DNA from 2 places in the Micromonospora sp. KLBMP9576 genome. Region 2 is predicted to be linked to the other one. Evidence: riboswitches for the same ligand, from Rfam matches in the RefSeq annotation. Region 2 holds a riboswitch; the other holds the start of a gene.
The links. A riboswitch is a leader RNA that binds a small molecule or an ion and turns the genes downstream of it on or off. The one in region 2 is predicted to bind S-adenosylmethionine.

Region 1 (9,063 bases), 2.5 Mb from region 2:
CGGCGGCGGCGATCCCGCCGGCCACCTCGTCGAAGCTCTTGTGCCCCTGGTCGGTGGCGATGCCGCCGGCGGGGATCAGGATGTTCTGCGAGGTGGTGCACATCTGGCCGCTGTAGAGCGTCAGCGTGAAGCCGAGGTTGCGGCACATCCCGGCGAAGTCGTCGGTGGAGTCGATCACGACCGTGTTCAGCCCGGCCTTCTCGGTGTAGACGGCCGCCTGCCGGGCGTTGGCCTCCAGCCAGTCGCCGTACTCCGTCGAACCGGTGAAGTCGATGATCTTCACGGCCGGGTGCAGGGCCAGCGTGGAGGCGAGCTTCTCGCCGGGCGCCTCGGGGGCGAGCAGCACCAGGTTCGGGTCGAAGCCGGCCTCGGCGAGCACCTCCCGGGCGTACCGCACCGTGATCGCCAGCGGCAGCACCGCGCGCGGGTGCGGCTTGACGAGGACCGGGTTGCCGGTGACCAGCGAGGCGAACAGCCCCGGGTACGAGTTCCAGGTCGGGAAGGTGTTGCAGCCGATGACCAGCGCCACGCCCCGGGGCACCACGTGGAAGGTCTTGGTCATCCGCAGCGGGTCGCCCTTGCCGGCCGCCTTCTCCCAGGCCGCCGTCCGTGGGTGCCGGGTCATCTCCGCGTACGCGTAGGCGACCGCTTCCAGCGCGCGGTCCAGCGCGTGCGCGCCGCCGGCCTGGAAGGCCATCACGAAGGCCTGGCCGCTGGTGAACTGCACCGCGTTGGCCAGCTCGAAGATGTGCCTGTGCAGCCGGTCGAGGATCTCCAGACAGACCCCCGCCCGGGCCTGCGGACCGGCGTCGCGCCAGCTGGGCAGGGCGGCGGAGGCCGCGGCGACCAGTTCGTCGGCGCCGGCGTGCGGGTAGCGGACGTTCAGCTCGACGCCGAACGGGCTGGTCTCGGTGGCGACCCGGTCGGCCGCGCCCGGCTGGTCGAGGGGGAAGTCACCGCCGAGGTACGCCTCGAAGGCGGCCTTGCCGTCGGCGGCGGCGGTCTCGCCGTAGACCCGGGGGCTGGGCGACTCGGGGTAGGCGGACCAGTACCCGCGCTCCGTGATCGCGGTCAGCGCACGGTTGAGGGTGTCGGCGTGCCTGTCGTACAGGGGGTGCGGGGTCTCCGTCATGCCCGCAATCATGCAACAGCAACCCCTCAGATCAGTAGGCCCGTGTCACAACTCAGATGGTGAGCTGCCAGTCCGTCCAGCCGCCGAGGCAGCGACGGCGTCGCCGCACGCCCGCACCCCCCTCGGGGGCGGACCGGGCTCCGCGGAATTCGGGTCACATCGAATGCCTCGGGTCAGATACAGTGACGACCTTCTATCTATCTCGAGGGGGTTCTGTGGAGCAACGAGAGTCTGCCTTCCGTCGCCGGCCGGCCTGGACAATGCTGATGGCGTCCGGGATGCTCGCCGCGTCCGCCCTGTTCGCGACCCCTGCCGCGGCTGACGTGGGAATTGCCGGAAGCGCCTGCAACGCGGTCGACGGCGGGGAGCTCGTCTACGATGACTTCACCAAGTACAACGACTCGCTCAATCACGCGGTCAACCAGTGGAACGCGCTCAATCCCATCAACGTCAGAGCGGACGACGCCTGGAGTTATTCCGACGTCGACGTCAGCGACAGCAATGACGGCGGGAACGGCACGGTCGCCTACTACTCCTGCGTAGGCGGCGCGGACGACATCGTCATGAACACGCACTATCTCGACAGTTACAGCACCTCACGTGATCACGCCGCGATGACCCACGAATTCGGGCACGCCATCGGTCTCGACCACGGTCCTGAGGTGGCGGTCATGGACCCCTACTCGACCGACTACAACCCGAACATGAACAACAATTTGCAATCATGGGACATCAGCACCTATCACAGCAAATGGGGGTACTGACGATGAACCACCGACTGAAGGCCCCGTTCGTCGGGCTGGTCGCCCTTGTCCTGGCCGTCGGCGGCTGGTTCACCTACCAACAGCTTCGCCCGGCTCAGACCCACCCGGTTTCGGTGAGCTTCGCGTTCGACACCACCAACCGCGCCAAGGTCGCCGGCTACGCCGATGCGGTCGTGGTCGGGACCGTCACTGGCGTAGCGGAGGTACGCCAGGGTGAGCGCGGCGCCCCCCACACGATCTTCAAGGTCGCCGTTTCCGACAAGCTCAAGGGCGACGTCGGGGACACCATCCTCGTCGACCAACTCGGCGGAACCCGCGGGAAGGCCACCTGGACAGTCGAAGGCGTCCAGCAACTCGCCGTCGGCTCCGCGTACGTCCTGCCCCTCACCAGCCGGAACGGGTCCGACGAACACGTCCTGGTGCTGACCCCGACGCTGGCACCGGTCACCACGTCCGGCGCGAGCGTGCACGTCTGGACCCAGGCGGTGGCGAACCAGGACACCACGGTGTCCTAGCTCGGGCAGACACCGCAGGGCGCCCGGCCCCGATCCGATCGGCAGAAAGCCCGGCCGGACCCCCCACCCTCGGTCGCCGACCTGACCGCAACCCGCTGGACGCGGTCAGGTCGGCGGTGGGGATCGACGCGGTCGGTCAGCCCGCTTGGCGTGGGTGTGCCGCACGACGACGATCGGGCCAGCGGATCAACCGCTGGCCCGATCGGAGGTTGGTCGGGAGGGACGCTCGCACAACGCCTTCGGCGTTGGGTCGCAAGAACTGAAAGTCTCCGGCGAAACGCCCTCCCGCACGGAGCATCTTGCGCCGTCCGGTTCCTGCCGTCAAGTCCTTGTCGGCGCGTTTTCCGCACTCACAGCGAAAACCCAGTTACCGAACGAATCCCCACCCTCCTGCCCGCAACCCCCTAGACACGCCATCTCCCGGCCCCCGAAACCCGACCCCCGACCCCCGAGGCCCAGCCTTCCGAGCCCGAGGCCCGAGGCCGATCATGAGGTTGGCGGCACTGTTCGCGATCGACTTCGCGACCAACCTCATGATCGACGCGGAGGACGGGCGCGGACCAGGGTGGGTGGGGTGGGGTCAGCCGAGGAGACCGGCGTCGCGGGCGGCGCGCAGCGAGGGCTTGATGCGGTGGGTGGGACCGACCTGGCCGGCCACCGCGTCGAGGGTCTTGAGCCCCTCGCCGGTGTTGAACACGACGGTCTCCGCGGTCGGGTCGAGGCGGCCGGACTCGACCAGCTTGCCCAGCACGGCCACGGTCACCCCGCCGGCGGTCTCGGCGAAGACGCCGGTGGTCCGGGCCAGCAGCCGGATGCCGGCGCGGATCTCGTCGTCGTCGGCGTACTCCATCCAGCCCCCGGTACGGCGCACCGCCTCGAGCGCGTAGAGGCCGGCGGCCGGGTCGCCGATGTTCAGCGACTTCGCGATGCCGGTCGGCTTGACCGGGACGATGGTGTCGGTGTCGGCGTGCAGCGCGGTGGCGATCGGGTTGCAGCCGGCCGACTGGGCGCCGAACACCTTCCAGCCACCGGCCGGCGCCTCGACCAGGCCGATCTCGACCAGCTCGGCGAACGCCTTGTCGATCTTGGTGAGCAGCTCGCCCGAGGCCATCGGGATCACCACCTGCGCGGGGATCCGCCAGCCGAGCTGCTCGGCCACCTCGTAGCCGAGCGTCTTCGAGCCCTCGGCGTAGTAGGGGCGCACGTTGACGTTGACGAAGGCGGTGTCCTCGAACTCGTCCGTCTCCACCAGCTCGCCGCAGAGCCGGTTGACGTCGTCGTACGAGCCGTCGACGGCGACCAGCTCACCGCCGTAGACGGCGGTGGTGATGACCTTGCCCTGCTCGAGGTCACCAGGGATGAAGACCACCGACGGCACGCCGGCCCGGGCCGCGTGCGCGGCGACCGAGTTGGCCAGGTTCCCGGTGGAGGCGCAGGCGTAGCGGCCGAAGCCGAGCGCGCGGGCGGCGGTCAACGCCACCGAGACCACCCGGTCCTTGAACGAGTGGGTCGGGTTGGCGCTGTCGTCCTTGACCCAGAGCGGGGCGGTGAGGCCCAACTCGGCGGCGAGGAGCGGGGCGGCCACCAACGGGGTGAGGCCCGGATCGAGGGTGACCCGGGTCGCCGGGTCCTGACCGGCGGGCAGCAGCGCCGCGTACCGCCAGATGTTGCGCGGACCGGCCTCGATCTGCTCCCGGGTGACCGCCGCCAGCGCGGCGGTGTCGTAGTCGACCTCCAGCGGACCGAAACACTCGTAGCAGGCGTGCTGGGCGGCGAGCGGGTAGCGGGCCGAACAGGCACGGCAGGCCAGGGCGCGGGCAGGGCTGGCCGTGGTGTCGATGCCGGCGGGGACGAACGTCGACGTCATGTCGAGGGTCCTCTCATCTTTCCCCGCATCGCACCCTGCGGCGGGGACGGAATTGGCACCTGCCCCGCGGGGCGCTCTGCAATGAGCGCGCGGGGTGGTTGCCGGGGCGTCGTCGGGCCGTATCCCTCAGCCCCTCTGGATGAGGTATGCAGTTGTGCCGCCGAGTCTAGGCGGACTTCCCGGGCCCGCCCACCAGGGATCCCACGCTGTGAGCACGTCGCCGCGTACCGCCCCGTCGGCACCCCGAACGCGGTGACCGACCGCCGCCACCGGGCTGGCGTGGGACCGCTACCGTGCGGGCTCATCGACGGAAGGGAATCCTGCAATGCGTCGCAAGCTCGTCCCGGTGGTGGCGCTCGCCATGGCCTGCCTGCTGGCGGCCACCACCGCCTGCTCCACGGGCAACGGCAAGGAGCGCAAGCGGCAGCGCGACACCGTCAGCGAGCGCAGCGACAGCGATCCGCCCGCACGCCCGAGCCCGACCGCGACCCCGCGCCGCACGAACGACCAGCTCACCTGCCTCGAACTGCGCGGCGCCCGCGTCGGCAGCGGCAAGGTCCGCTACCGGGGGTACGCCGCCCCGATCCGCCTCGCCGACGGCCGCTGGTCCGACCGCGACGGCACGACTGTGCAGTTGCAGCGGCCGTGCGCCGTCGGCGATCTCGACGGCGACGGGGCGGACGACGCGATCGGCGTGCTGATGCTCGACGGCGGCGGCACCGGCCGCTTCTTCACCCTCGCCGTCTGGCGCGGTGTCGACGGCGAACCGGTCTACCAGGCCCAGCTCGACCTCGGCGACCGGACCCCGGTGCAGAGCATCAGCCTCCAGGCCGGCAGGGCGGCGGTGGTCTACCTGACCCGCTCGCCGAGCAGCCCGATGGCGGAGCTGAACATCAGGCGCTCTGCCGTCTACCAGCTCAAAGGCACGACACTGACCAAGCTGGGCCACACCGACGCCCGGGCGACCGAGGCCCCCACCGACGGCGGCGGCACCGCCGACTCACCGGACGACGGCACGGTCCCCGACGGCAACTCCCCCACCCGCAAGCGCAAGTCCCGTTCCCGCTGACGGCTCCCACCGGGCCGCCGCGCGCGGCACGACACTCCCCGCGCGCGGCGGCGCGGGGAGTGTGCACTGTAGATGTCGGCATCCCGACCCGGCGCGGCTGTCGGGAGTGCGGTGACCCGGCCGTCTCCGATAGTGTCCGGACAGACACGTGGAGCGACATCGCCTCACGTTGATGCGCCGGAGGGTCGGATGGCGAGCATCGAGGAAGTCAAGGCAGCCCTCGCGCAGGCCGCGGAGCAGGGCAATGCCACGCTCATGCAGATCCGGGCCGCCGTCGAGGCCACGGACCAGACGCTGGCCCGGATGCGGGCGGTCGCGGCCGGCACCAGCCATCCGGCCATCGGCGAGGCCATCGCCCGGGCCGAGCAGAGCAAGCAACGACTGGCCGAGGCGATGGACCTGATCCAGGGCAGCTCGGCGGCGGCCCGCAACTACATGAACCTCCTCGGCTGACCGCCTCCGGGCCGCGTGTCGGCGCAGACGAGGAGGCCATCTGCATCGACATAAGATGATGTGACCGCTTGGCGTTTCGGGGTGACGGACAGTGCCTGTCTTCGGTAGGGTCGACGGCACCCGCAATGGCGAAGGGACGGCCGATGCCTCGCGTCATCATCCCGGTGGGCTTCAGCCTCGGACCACAACACCGGTATGTGCGCCCCGCCGACCCGACGCCGGAGTCGTGGGAGATCCACCTCGGCGCGGACATGGTCGACCTCAGCGAGGACGAGGTCGGCGTCTACGGGGCCGTCTTCCTGGACGTCGAGGGCCACTCGGAGCTGCGCGTGGACCGGGCACGGCTGGTGGAGTCGCTGCTGACCGCCCCGAAGCCACAGCCCGACGCCGCGCGACTGGTCGAGGCTCTGGTCAACCGGGGTCTGCTGCTGGAGTTCGACCCCGAAGGCCCGCTCGAAGACGTGTTCCGGCACTACCGCCTCTTCCCCACCGCCGAGGGCATGGGATCGACAGCCGAGGAGCCCCACTACCACCGCATGGGCCACCACAACCACCCCCTGGTGGCACTGCAGAACGACGCCTACGTGATGTGGGCGTTCTCCTTCCTGCACGCCAACCTGTGGGAGGCCTGCGCCTACTTCGCCCGGGCCGACGAGGAGGAGTTGGCGGCGGGTGAGGACCCGATCGGCCTGACACCCGAGGGAGTCGCCCGGGAGGTGGCGGTGAACCTGCCGATGATGATCGCCACCCAGTGTGCCTTCCTGGATCCCGTAGCGGCGCTATGAGCTACCGGCGGCGGGGATACCGCAGCGGGTCCCGGCAACAGGACGGCTACCTGCGCAGTCTCCGCTACGAGGCACCCAAGGAGGGCCTCGGCAAGCTGCTGGAGAAGTTGAGCGAATGGGGCGGTGCCGCCGCCGGACTGGCCGCGGCCACCGCCGTCGCCAGACAGGGGGTCCGGCTGTCACCGGCAGTGCTGGCAGGGTCGGGGCTGGTTCTGGGAGCAGCCTCGGGAGCAGCCGCCAAGGCGATGGTGACCTCGGCCTTCGACACCGTCAAGGCGCGCCGCCAGGAACGGCGAGGCAGCGCCGCCGGCGGCGGGCCGGCGAGCGTCGGCAGCCTTGCCGCGGAGATCCAGCAGATCATCGCGCACATCGAACGCAACCAGCAGGGCCTGATCGGCGTGCTGGATCGCATCGGCACCAACCACAGCTGGCTGATGACCGTGGTCACCGGGGCAAGTCCAGCCCTCATGCAGCAGGTGAACGGAAAGCTGACCGGCGCCCGCAGGTCAGTCGAGGATGCCTGCACCCTGCTGCGGCAGTCGAAGGACAACCTCCGCCGCTATCTACGGGCCATCTGAGCGGCCACGCCTGATCAGGGGTTGCCATCAAGCCCGCTGGGCCGCCTCTCGACCAAGCCGGTGATGTCGTAGCCGATTCAGCTCGACAGCGTTCCCGGACCCGCGCCGGCGGGTGCGATGATCGGACGATGGCAGGCCCGGCGCCCCGACGCGCACCGCACTCCCGCGACCGGTTCCCCGGTCGAGCCACCGGCCTCGCGGTCGCCGGCCTCGCCCTGCTCGGCGCCTGCACCCCGGCGAGCGGCCTCCCGGCGGCCGGCCCGGTCCCCACCACGCCACCGGCCGCGCCGACGGCCGGGGTCACGCCCACGAGCGACTGCCCGCAATCCGGCGTACGGATCAGTTCGCCGGGCGTCAGCGCCGCGATGGGACTGCGGGCCCTCGGCCTGGAACTGGTCAACTGCGGCACGCGGCCCTACCCGCTCGACGGCTACCCGGTGCCGCGCCTGCTCGACGGCGAGGGCAACCCGATAACGGTCCAGGTGGTCGACGGGGCCAAGGGGATCACGTCGGGCTTCGACGCCCCGCCGGAGCCGCTGACCCTGCGCCCCGGCGAACGGGCCGGCGCCGCCGTGCTCTGGCGCAACCTGGTCACCGACCCGACGGTCGTCGCCACCGACGGCGAGCGCCTGGAGGTCGCGCCCGTCGCCGGCCGGCCCGCGCAGGTCGTCGGCCTGGACGGGCCGATCGACCTCGGCAACACGGGCCGGCTCGGCGTCAGCGCCTGGCAGAAACAGGCGTCCTAGCTGGTGATGTCCTTGCGGGTGAAGCGCCAGAACGCCAGCCCCCAGAACAGCGTCGCGTAGCTGATCGCGGAGATCGCGCCGCGTACCACGTCGTCGGTCTGCACCGGCGTCGACAGCAGCCCCAGCCAGGCCGTGCTGTAGTGCGTCGGCAGGAACGCGCGCAGCGCGCCCAGGGCGGTGATCTGGTCGAGGATGCCGGAGAGGATCCAGAGCAGCACCGCGCCGCCGACCGCGCCGAGCGCGGCGTCCGTCACCACCGACAGCAGGAACGCCAGGCCGGCCACCACCAGGAGTACGACCGCCAGGTAGCCGAGCACGCCCAGCAGCCGCAGCAGGCCCTCGCCCGGTTCGAGCTGGGCCGCCACCGTGCTGCGCAGCGGCTCCCAGCCGTAGCGCAGCGTCCCGATCAGCAGGGCGGTGCCCGCGAGCAGCAGCAACGCCAGGGCCGAGTAGACGAGCGCGACGAGCAGCTTCACCGTCAGCAGGCGGGCTCGGGGCACCGGAATCGCCAGCAGGTAACGCAGGCTGCCCCAGCTCGCCTCGCTTGCCACCGTGTCGCCACAGAACAGCGCCACCACCACGACCAGCAGGAACGACGCCGAGACGAAGATGGTGAAGAGGGTGAAGTTCAGCCCGCCCGACGTGGCGAACTCGACCAGGCTGCCGAACTCCCCGCGCCCGTTGTCCTCGTCGTCGCCCGTGTCGAACTGGAACGCGATCAGGATGATCAGCGGCAGCAGCACCATGAACCCGAGCGCGAGCTGCGTACGCCGCCGGGAGGCCTGCCGACGGAACTCGGCGCCGAACGGCAGGGTCGCCGACGGCCGGTAGCCGGCCGCCGCGCCAGCCGTGGGTGACGTGCCCGCCATCATCGGTCCCCGCTTCCCCGAGAGTTCTCGCCCACGAGGGCGAGGAACGCGTCCTCCAGGCGGCGCCGGGGCACCACCCGGTCCACCCCGATGCCGGCCCGGACCAGCTCGGCGACCACCTCGCTGCGGGCGGTGCCGTTGGTGTCCACCACGAGCTGACCCTCGCCGTCGGGGAGCACCCGCACCCCGTGCAGGCCCGCCAGCACCACCCGGGCGGCCTCCGGGTCGGTCACGTCGAAGAGCACGCTGGGCGACTCGCCGACGATCTCCTCGACCGGTCCCGAG
Region 2 (9,063 bases):
CTCCACCGCGCCCGAGGCGAGCGCCCCGCCGGCGCCCCAGAGCACGAATCCGACGGCGAACGCCGGATAGCCGGGCGCGAGCACCCAGAGCGCGAAACCGGCGGCGGTCGCCAGCGGTGCGAGGCTGAGCAGCAGCCGCCGGGAGAGCGCGTCGGCCAACGCGCCGGAGGGCACCTCCAGCAGGACGCCGGTAGCCGACCAGATCACGAACAGCGACGAGATCTGCCACAGCGACAGCCCGGTGTCGCTGAACAGCAACGCGTACAGCGGATAGAGCAGGACCAGTTCGGTCAGGAACGCGTACCCGTAGAGGGTCGCCGCCAGCCGGCGGACGCGCGGGTCGGACACACGCGGAGAATGGACAGTCATGGGGGCCTTCCGGTGGGGACGAGGCGGACGCCGGACGTACGGCGACCGCGGCGGCCCACGGCAGTGGCCCCTAGCAGTGCGTCAACATCGCCATGTCATGCCGGCGATGGTAGCCGCGCCGGTCACGCCCGTCCCCGGACACGCGTGAGGGCGGGATCCGGTCCGGATCCCGCCCTCACGCGGGCGTGCTCAGCGGCGGCGCTGCTCCCCGTCGGCCGATGGGATGACCATGGTGGCCTCGATGTCGCCGGCCGCCACGGTGGCGTCGCGCGAGACCACCTGGGTCGCGTCCGCGTCACCGCCGACGCGCGGGCCGGGCACCACCTGGGTCGCGTCCGGGTCACCGCCGAACCGCGGAGCGGAGACCACCTGGGTCGCCTCCGCGTCACCGCCGACGCGCGGAGCGGAGACCACCTGGGTCGCCTCCGGATCCCCGGTGCTGGCCGGGGTGCCGAGGTGGGCCTCGCTGTCGCGGCGTCCGGCCTGGTAGGCGCGGGCGTGCGTGGCGATCAGCCGCGACTCCCGCTCGGCCCGGGCCAGCCACGACTCCCAGCGGCTCTGCATCGGACGGACCAGCCCGCCGCCCACCCCGACGACGAGGACGCCGCCGACGGTGGCCAGCACCGCGATCAGCACCGGCGTCGTGACCGCGGTGGCCACGCCGATCTGGTCGAGCGCGGCGATGACGCCCAAGCCGAGGATGAAGACGGAGGCGATCGTGGCCAGGACCCGGCCGTACGACAACCCGCCCAGGGCGCCGCTGATGATGTCCTTCACCGCGTTGGCGATGGCCGCGGCGACCACGACGATGACGATCGCGACGAAGGCGCGCGGCAGCCAGGCGATCACACCGGCGATCAGGTCGGAGATCGGGTTCGGGCCCCAGATGCCGAAGGCGAGCTGGAGGGTCACCAGCAGCACCCCGTAGTAGGCGAGCCGGGCCACGAGGTCGCTGGCGTCGTACCGGGAGCGGGCCAGGGCGCGGCGGATCCCGCCGCGCTCCACGGCGCGGTCGAAGCCCACCCGTTCGAGCACCTTGCCCACGATCTTCAGCACGGCCTTGGCGATCAGCCAGCCGGCCACCAGGATGGCCACGAAGGCGACCGCCCTGGGCAGGAACAGCAGCACCGACCGGAGCGTGTCCCCCACCGCGTCGCCGAAGTCGTCTCTCATCGGAAATCCTCCACAACGCTGTCCGGGTTCATCCGGCCCGACCTACCCCCGGCGGCGAGCGGGGAAACACCGGTCACCCGGCACCGCTTCACCGCGTGCGTCCGCCCTGGCCGGGCCTGCCGGCACCCATCAGCGCGACACCACAGGCCGCCGCGGCGCTCAGCGGAGCGATCAGGAAGCCGACGGTCACCTCCCCCGTGACGTCCAGCAGCGCCCCGGCCACCGCCGCGCCGCCCGCGCTGCCGACAGAGAACGCCGTCGCCGCCCAGGCGAACGCCTCGGCCACCGTGCCAACGGGCGCGAGGTCGTCGAGCGCGACGAAGGCGATGGTCAGCAGGGCCGGGAGCGCGAGCCCGCTGAGCGCCATCAGCGCCAGCATCACGCCCGGAGCCGGGGTGAGCAGCAACGGCAGGTAGCCGGCGGCGAAGACCCCGACCACGCGGGGCAGGGTGGCGTGCCTGCGCAGCCCGCCGAAGCGTACGAAGAGCAGGCCGCCGGTCAGCGCCCCCGTGGCCTGCGCGGCGAGCAGCCAGCCCGCCCAGGAACGCGCCCCCGCCGACTCGGCGTACCCGGTCGCGGCGACGGTCACGCTGCCCACCGCCGCGCCGACCAGCACCAGCGCCCCGAGGAGCAGCCGGAGCCGGCCGGCCCGCAGCGGACCTGCCCAGTGCCGTACCGCCGGCTCGCCCCGCCAGCGCCGGACCGCGCCGGTCGTGGCGAACCAGACCGTGCCGGCGGCCTGGAAGAGCGCGGCGGCGCCCAGGCCGCCGGCCGGGCCGGCCAGGCCCACGGCGGCGAGCGTCACCACCGGGCCGAGAATGAAGATCGTCTCCTGGACGGCGATGTCCAGGGTGTACGCGGTCTGCACGCGGTGCGCGGGGAGCAGGTCGCGCCAGAGCACCCGCAGGCACGACTCGAACGGCGGAGCCCCCGCCCCGGCCAGGGCGGCGCCGAGGACGGCCATCGGCAGGTCGACGTGCAGGGCGATGAGCGCGAAGCCGACCGTCGACACCGTCACGGCCAGCCACAGCACCGGCGGCTGGCGCCAGCGGTCCGCCATCCGGGCGAGCATCGGCTGGCCCACCGCCGTGCCGGCGGTGAACGCGCCGACCAGCAGGCCGGCCACGGTGAGCGTCATCGTCTCCCGGGCGAACACCAGCAGGGCCAGGGGGGCCGCGCCGAACGGCATACGGCCGAGCAGGCTGGCCGCCAGGACCCGGGCGGTCTGTGGCGCCCGGAGCACCGCGAGGGCGGAGGTGTCGGTGGGGTCGGCGGCTGCTCCGCCGGCCGGCGGAGGGTCGGCGGTCGGTACGAGTGCGGCTTCCTCGGGCACGGGCATGATGGACGCTCCCGGACGGTGGCGGGGAAATGGACCGGGGGGCGCGCGGCGCCGGGCCGGTCAGGGAGCGAAGTCGGAGCGTTCGTGGTCGTCGCCGTACAACGGAAGCGCGGGGGTGCTCCACTGGCCGTACGCGGCGGCGGCGAGGCGCAACGCGATCACGTGGGCAGTCTAGACGCGGCACCGGGGGGCGTGGGGGCGCGTGATTTCCGGGTGGCGCTGCGCGGGGCCCGTCCGCACCGGCGCCGGCCCGCACGCGGTCGCGGGTGAGCGTGGTCATAGCGACTGGACGGCCACCCGAGGCGGGCGCTAGCCTCCTCGGCAGGTCATGAGCGCCAGCGTCAAGCCCCGGCTCGCTGGCCGGCAACCCTCGTCCGCGCAGGGGTGCCCCGGGTGAAGACCAGGCACCGGAGCAGCTCCGGTGCAAGCGCGGCCTGGTTCCCGGGTCGTCAGCGACCGAGGAGAGCCATGTCCTTTCGCACCTGTTCATCGCCGACGGTTTCCGTCGTGGCCCCGACGTCGCCGGGCCTGACCCGGCGCCGCCACGTCGACACGATGCGGGTCTGCGCCACCTCCTGTCGCCTTGGCGACCCGCGCTAGGCGCGCATTCCCCCTCCCTCACCGGCACCACCTCCTTCAGCGGTACGCCCATCGGGCGTCCCGCCGGCGCGGCACGCCCGTGCCCGCCGCCGGACCACACCCTCGGAGACACCCGTGCGCATCCTTACCTCCCTGACCCGGGCCGCCGCCCTCGGCGTGGCCGCCGCTCTCGCCGCCACCGCCCTGACCGGCTGCGGCGACGACGCGGCCGGCGCGGCCGACAACCCGTACGGCCTGCTCCAGCCGGGCGTGCTGCGCACCGGCACGCTCACCGACGCCCCGCCGAACGTCTATCTCAAGGACGGCAAGTTCACCGGCTTCGACAACGACCTGCTCACCGCGGTCGCGGCGAAGGTCGGGCTGAAGGTCGAGTTCGTCGGCACCGACTTCTCCGCCCTGCTCTCCCAGGTCAACAACCGCAAGTTCGACGTCGGCAGCTCCTCCATCACGATCACCGAGGCGCGGAAGAAGACAGTCGACTTCGGCAACGGCTACGACTTCGGCCACTTCGGACTCGACGTGCCGGCCGGCTCGTCGATCAGCGGATTCGACCAGCTCGCCGGCAAGCGGGTCGTGGTGGTGCAGGGCACCGTCCAGGACGACTACGCCACCGGCGAGGGGCTCGACCCGGTCCGGGTGCCCGACTACAACGGGGCGATCAACCAGCTCAAGGCCGGCACCGCCGACGCCTGGATCGCCCCCGCCGAGATCGGGGACAAGTCGGCCGCCGACAGCGGCGGCAAGATCACGGTCGCGGCCAAGCTGCTCAGCCCGTCCCCCACGGCGTACGCGGTCGCCAGGGGCAACGACAAGCTGCGCGAGGCGCTGAACCGGGGCCTCGACGAGGTGATCGCGGACGGCACGTGGAGCCGCCTGCAGGCCCAGTACTACCCGGGCCGGCAGATCCCGGCCGACTTCACGCCGGGCAGTGGCACGGTCCCGGTGCCGTCGGCCGCGGCCACCTCCTGACACGTACGACGACGAGCGAGCGGGGCGGTAGGAGAGACGATGGATCCGTTGAGCACCCTGTGGGAGACCTTCTTCGACGCGGACTCCATGCGCGAGGCGCTGCCCGAGATGCTGACGGTGGGGCTGCCCAACACGCTGATCCTGGCGATCTCCGCCGCCCTGCTCGGCTCGGTGCTGGGCATGGCGCTGGCCGTCGCGGGCATCTCGCGTACCCGATGGTTGCGGTGGCCGGCGCGGGTCTACACCGACGTGTTCCGCGGCCTGCCCGCGGCGGCGACGATCCTGCTCATCGGCGTCGGCCTGGCGCCGCTGGGCATGCAGGTGTGGGGGCCCAACCCGTATCCCCTCGGCATCCTGGCACTGTCGCTGATCGCGGCGGCCTACATCGGAGAGATCTTCCGCTCCGGCATCCAGTCGGTGGAGGCCGCCCAACTGGAGGGGGCCCGGGCGCTGGGCCTGTCCTGGGGCGAGGCGATGCGCCTGGTGATCGTCCCGCAGGGCATCCGGCGGGTGCTGCCGGCCTGGGTGAACCAGCTGATCGCGCTGATCAAGGACTCCAGCCTGGTCTACTTCCTCGGCCTGCTGGCCAGCCAGCGGGAGCTGTTCCGGATCGGGCAGGACTACGCGGCGAACACCGGCAACCAGTCGGCGCTGCTGCTGGCCGGGCTGTGCTACCTGGTGCTGACCGTGCCGCTGACGCACGCCGTGAACTGGATCGACCGGCGGCTGCGGCACGGCCGGCAGGCCGCCGCGCCCGACGACACCGACGACGACCTCGACCTGGCGCTGCCGGGAGCGGCGGGAGGAAACCAGCGATGAGCATCGACACGACGACCTCGGTGAGCCTGAGCGTCCGCGACGTACACCTGGCCTTCGGCGCACACCGGGTGCTGCGCGGGGTAGACCTGGACGTGGCGCGCGGGGCGACGGCCTGCGTGATCGGCCCGTCCGGGTCGGGCAAGTCCACGCTGCTGCGCACGATCAACCGACTCATCGAGCCCGACCGCGGCGACGTGCTGCTCGACGGGCGCAGTGTGCTCGGCGACGACCCGGACGCCCTGCGGCAGCGGGTCGGCATGGTCTTCCAACAGTTCAACCTCTTTCCGCACATGAGCGTGCTGCGCAACATCACCCTCGCGCTGCGCCGCATCCGCAAGCTCGACGCGGACGAGGCGGCGGCGCTCGCCCGCGAGCACCTGGCGCTGGTGGGGCTGGCGGCCAAGGCCGACGCCCGGCCGGCGCAGCTCTCCGGCGGGCAGCAGCAACGGGTCGCGATCGCCCGCGCGCTGGCGTTGCGCCCGCAGGTGATGCTCTTCGACGAGGCGACCTCCGCGCTGGACCCGGAACTGGTCAAGGGGGTGCTCGCGCTGATGGCCGAGCTGTCGGCCGACGGCATGACCATGGTGGTGGTGACCCACGAGATGGGCTTCGCCCGGGAGGTCGCCGACACCGTCGCGTTCATGGATCGCGGCGTGGTGCTGGAGGCCGGCGGGCCGGCCGCGATCTTCGAGGAGGCGCAGCACCCCCGGCTGCGCCGGTTCCTCTCCCAGGTGCTCTAGGTCCCGGCGACGAGGGCGCGGCACGCCTCGTCCTCGCGCGTCGGCAGGCTCCTCAGTTCCCCGGTGAGCTGTTCGAGGTATTCGGGCGGCCCGGCTTCGGCGAACCACAGCCAGAGTTCGGCGGCGTGGATCGGTAACCAGGCCCGCACCCGGGCGGGGTCGGCTCCGTACCCGTCGACGAGGGCGTCGAACGACCGCGGGTCCTTGCGCGCCGCGCCCCAGGCCGCGCGGGACAGCTCCCTGAGCGGGTCACCCAGGTGGGCCGCCTCCCAGTCGAGGACCGCGGTGATGTCGCCGTCCGCGGCGAGGAGGTTTCCGTCGGTCCAGTCGCCGTGGCAGAACACCGTGCGGTCGGCCGGTGGAACGGCGAGCGGAAGCGGTGGGCCTCCGGCGTCGCGGTAGCGGCGGATGATCAGCGCGTCGTCCGGCGCGGCCGGCAGCCCGGCAGGTGGTCGCAGCCCGTGGAGCCGACGCAGCAGTGTCGCGGAGGCGCGGAGCCCGTCGAGGCGTACGTCGGCGTGCTCGCTGTCCAGTCGTTCGCCCGGCATGAGCGTCATGAGGATCGAGCCCGGCCCGACCTCGACGAGCTCGGCAACCGGCATGCCCGTGTGGGCGAGTGCCCGCAGGGCGAGGACCTCCGTGTCGTGGCGGGAGGGTTCCGCCATCCGCTTCTCGACCAGGCCGCGCCCCTGGCGCTGGACCAGCCGGACGTGGCCGACCGCGCCCTGCCGCATGCCGTCATCCTGCCAGGCGCAGGAGGCTGGCGCAGCGCCGAACCTTGGCAATATCCTCCACTGCACACGCGATGCCTGGAGTTCCTTTTCACGGGGCCGCCCCGCCCTCAGCTCCGGCCGCAGAGGAGATGCGATGCACGTCGAGAGTTCCGCCCTGGACCGCCGGACCCTGCTGCGGGCCGGCCTCGGCGCCGCCACGGTCGCGGTCGTCGGCAGCCAGCTCGCCCTGCCGTCCGCCGCGCGGGCGGACCCCGGCACCGACCTGGACTGGATCTACGGCTGCGACGAGTGGGGCGCGCGTCCACCGGCGGACCCGCTGGCGGTCAGCGCCATCCCCACCAACAAGATCATCGTGCACCACATGGCGTTCCCCAACGTCACCGACTACTCCGAGGCCCAGGGGATCAAGCTGGCCCGCGACTGCCAGGACCTGCACATGGACGGCAACGGCTGGTCCGACACCGGCCAGCACTTCACCATCAGCCGCGGCGGCTACGTGCTGGAGGGACGCCGGGGCAGCCTGGAGCGGCTGCGGGCCGGCGACCGCCAGATGATCTCGGCGCACTGCCCCGGCGAGAACGGCCGGGCCATCGGCATCGAGAACGAGGGCACGTACGTCACCGAGACCCCGCCGGAGGCGCTGCTCGACTCGCTGGTCGCCCTCTGCGCGACCATCTGCCGGCGGTACGGGCTGCACGCCCACGACATCTTCGGCCACTGGGACTTCCGCACCACGGCGTGCCCCGGGGCGGCCTTCTACGGACAGTTCCCCACCCTGCGCCGCCGGGTGTTCGCCGAACTCGGCACCGACCTCGCCGACGTGCCGGCCCGCCGCTGGCCCGACCTGTGGCGCTTCGTCGGCTCCCCCAGCGTCCGGGTGGCGCAGTACCTGCTGGCCCACCGGGGCTACCCCGTGCCGGTCAACAGCGTCTTCGACGCCGCCACCGTCGCGGCCGTGCAGGACTGGCAGCAGCGCAACGGCATCCCGGTCGACGTCGACGCCACCCTCACCGCGCCCACCTGGGAGACCCTGGTGCCGGAGTTGGGCAAGGACGCCGTTGGCCTGCCCGTCAACGCCGTGCAGTTCCTGCTGAACTTCCAGAGTCACCCCGAGGTCGCCGTCACCGGCGAGTACGACCACCCGACCAGGATGGCCGTCAAGGACATCCAGCGGCGCCACGGCCTGCCGGCCCACGGCAAGCTGGACCTCGACACCTGGTGCGCGCTCGTCGGCGGCATCGTGCGCCGGTCGTTGCGCCACTGACCCAGCACCGGCGGTGACCTGACCACCGCGCGCCGGCCCCTATGGACGCGACCTCACCCGGGCAGCCGGAACAGCACCATGCTGACCCGGGTGAGGTCGCCGTACGACAGCCGGCGGGTGGTGTCGCCGTCGCCGGGCCGCACGGCCACCTGGATGCGGATCTGGCTGTGCTCTGGGAGTTCGATGTTGACGTCGGGGGTGCTCACGACGAAGACGCCACCGGCGGTGTCCGGGTTGATCGACACCAACTCCTGCGTCAGCAGCGGCGTGTCGCTCTCCGGATGGCCCGGCTCGAGGTACTCCGCCCGCACCCGGACGAGATCGTCCCGCTGCAACCCGCGCAGGTCGACCGTGGCCTGCACGCCGACGATGCCGGCCTCGGGCAGGGTCCAGTGGTATTCGCCGTCTTCCCAGCGGATCGCGTGGAAGGCGTCGGTGGCGTCGAGCGTCACGTCCCGGTATGTCCCGCTGATAAACTTGGCGATCACTTCGTCGTCCCCTTCCGGCGCTCGTGCGCCGATCATTTCGGCGAAATCCTCGGCGGTGCCACGAAAGGCGTCGGCATCGCAGGTGTGTTGCCGACCTATTATCGCCGAATCCGTGTACTGCCAGATTCGCGGCATCATCTCCGGCCTGCCGTAGCGGACCCAACCCGGCCCGGAATCGCCGCCCGCACGCGCGTAGGCGGCCTTGAAGTGCTCCGCCACCCGGTACGGGTAATTGGCGTTCCAGCGGGGATGGTCGCCCAACTCGTCCGATCCGTACTGACCGCGCGAGGCGTACATCACCGCGACCTTGCCGCTGCGCGCCTGCAACTCCCGGGCCGCCTCGACCCCGACGCGCGACGGCACGTCGTCGGTCGGCCAGCGCTCCAGGTCGATCTGCCAGAAGAACCGGTCGTAGTCGCGCCACCAGGAGGTGTGCCGATCGGCGTAGTCGATGGCCGTCCTGACCTGGTCCTCGATGGAGACACCCGAGTGCACCACGACGTACATCCCCAGGAAGGGAATGCCGGCGTCCTTGGCCGCGGTCAGCATGAGTCCGTAGTACTGGCTG

Region 1: linked by a shared signal. The riboswitch ahead of thrC (threonine synthase) and the one ahead of ACQ452_RS15025 (ABC transporter substrate-binding protein) in region 2 are both predicted to bind S-adenosylmethionine.

What each region holds. Positions count from the first base shown of each region.
Region 1 covers NZ_CP194567.1:5,844,363-5,853,425, forward strand. The annotation lists gene paaN (phenylacetic acid degradation protein PaaN) at 1-1,132, opposite strand, end outside; gene ACQ452_RS26000 (M57 family metalloprotease) at 1,348-1,896, shown strand; gene ACQ452_RS26005 (hypothetical protein) at 1,899-2,411, shown strand; gene thrC (threonine synthase) at 2,992-4,278, opposite strand; SAM riboswitch class I at 4,289-4,424, opposite strand; gene ACQ452_RS26015 (hypothetical protein) at 4,604-5,347, shown strand; gene ACQ452_RS26020 (hypothetical protein) at 5,537-5,800, shown strand; gene ACQ452_RS26025 (hypothetical protein) at 5,944-6,585, shown strand; gene ACQ452_RS26030 (hypothetical protein) at 6,582-7,163, shown strand; gene ACQ452_RS26035 (DUF4232 domain-containing protein) at 7,292-7,909, shown strand; gene ACQ452_RS26040 (ABC transporter permease) at 7,906-8,781, opposite strand; gene ACQ452_RS26045 (alpha/beta fold hydrolase) at 8,778-9,063, opposite strand, start outside.
Region 2 covers NZ_CP194567.1:3,331,615-3,340,677, forward strand. The annotation lists gene ACQ452_RS15010 (MFS transporter) at 1-369, opposite strand, end outside; gene ACQ452_RS15015 (mechanosensitive ion channel family protein) at 559-1,542, opposite strand; gene ACQ452_RS15020 (MFS transporter) at 1,631-2,881, opposite strand; SAM riboswitch class IV at 3,206-3,317, shown strand; gene ACQ452_RS15025 (ABC transporter substrate-binding protein) at 3,596-4,450, shown strand; gene ACQ452_RS15030 (amino acid ABC transporter permease) at 4,490-5,269, shown strand; gene ACQ452_RS15035 (amino acid ABC transporter ATP-binding protein) at 5,272-6,009, shown strand; gene ACQ452_RS15040 (phosphotransferase family protein) at 6,006-6,743, opposite strand; gene ACQ452_RS15045 (peptidoglycan recognition protein family protein) at 6,877-8,007, shown strand; gene ACQ452_RS15050 (hypothetical protein) at 8,061-9,063, opposite strand, start outside.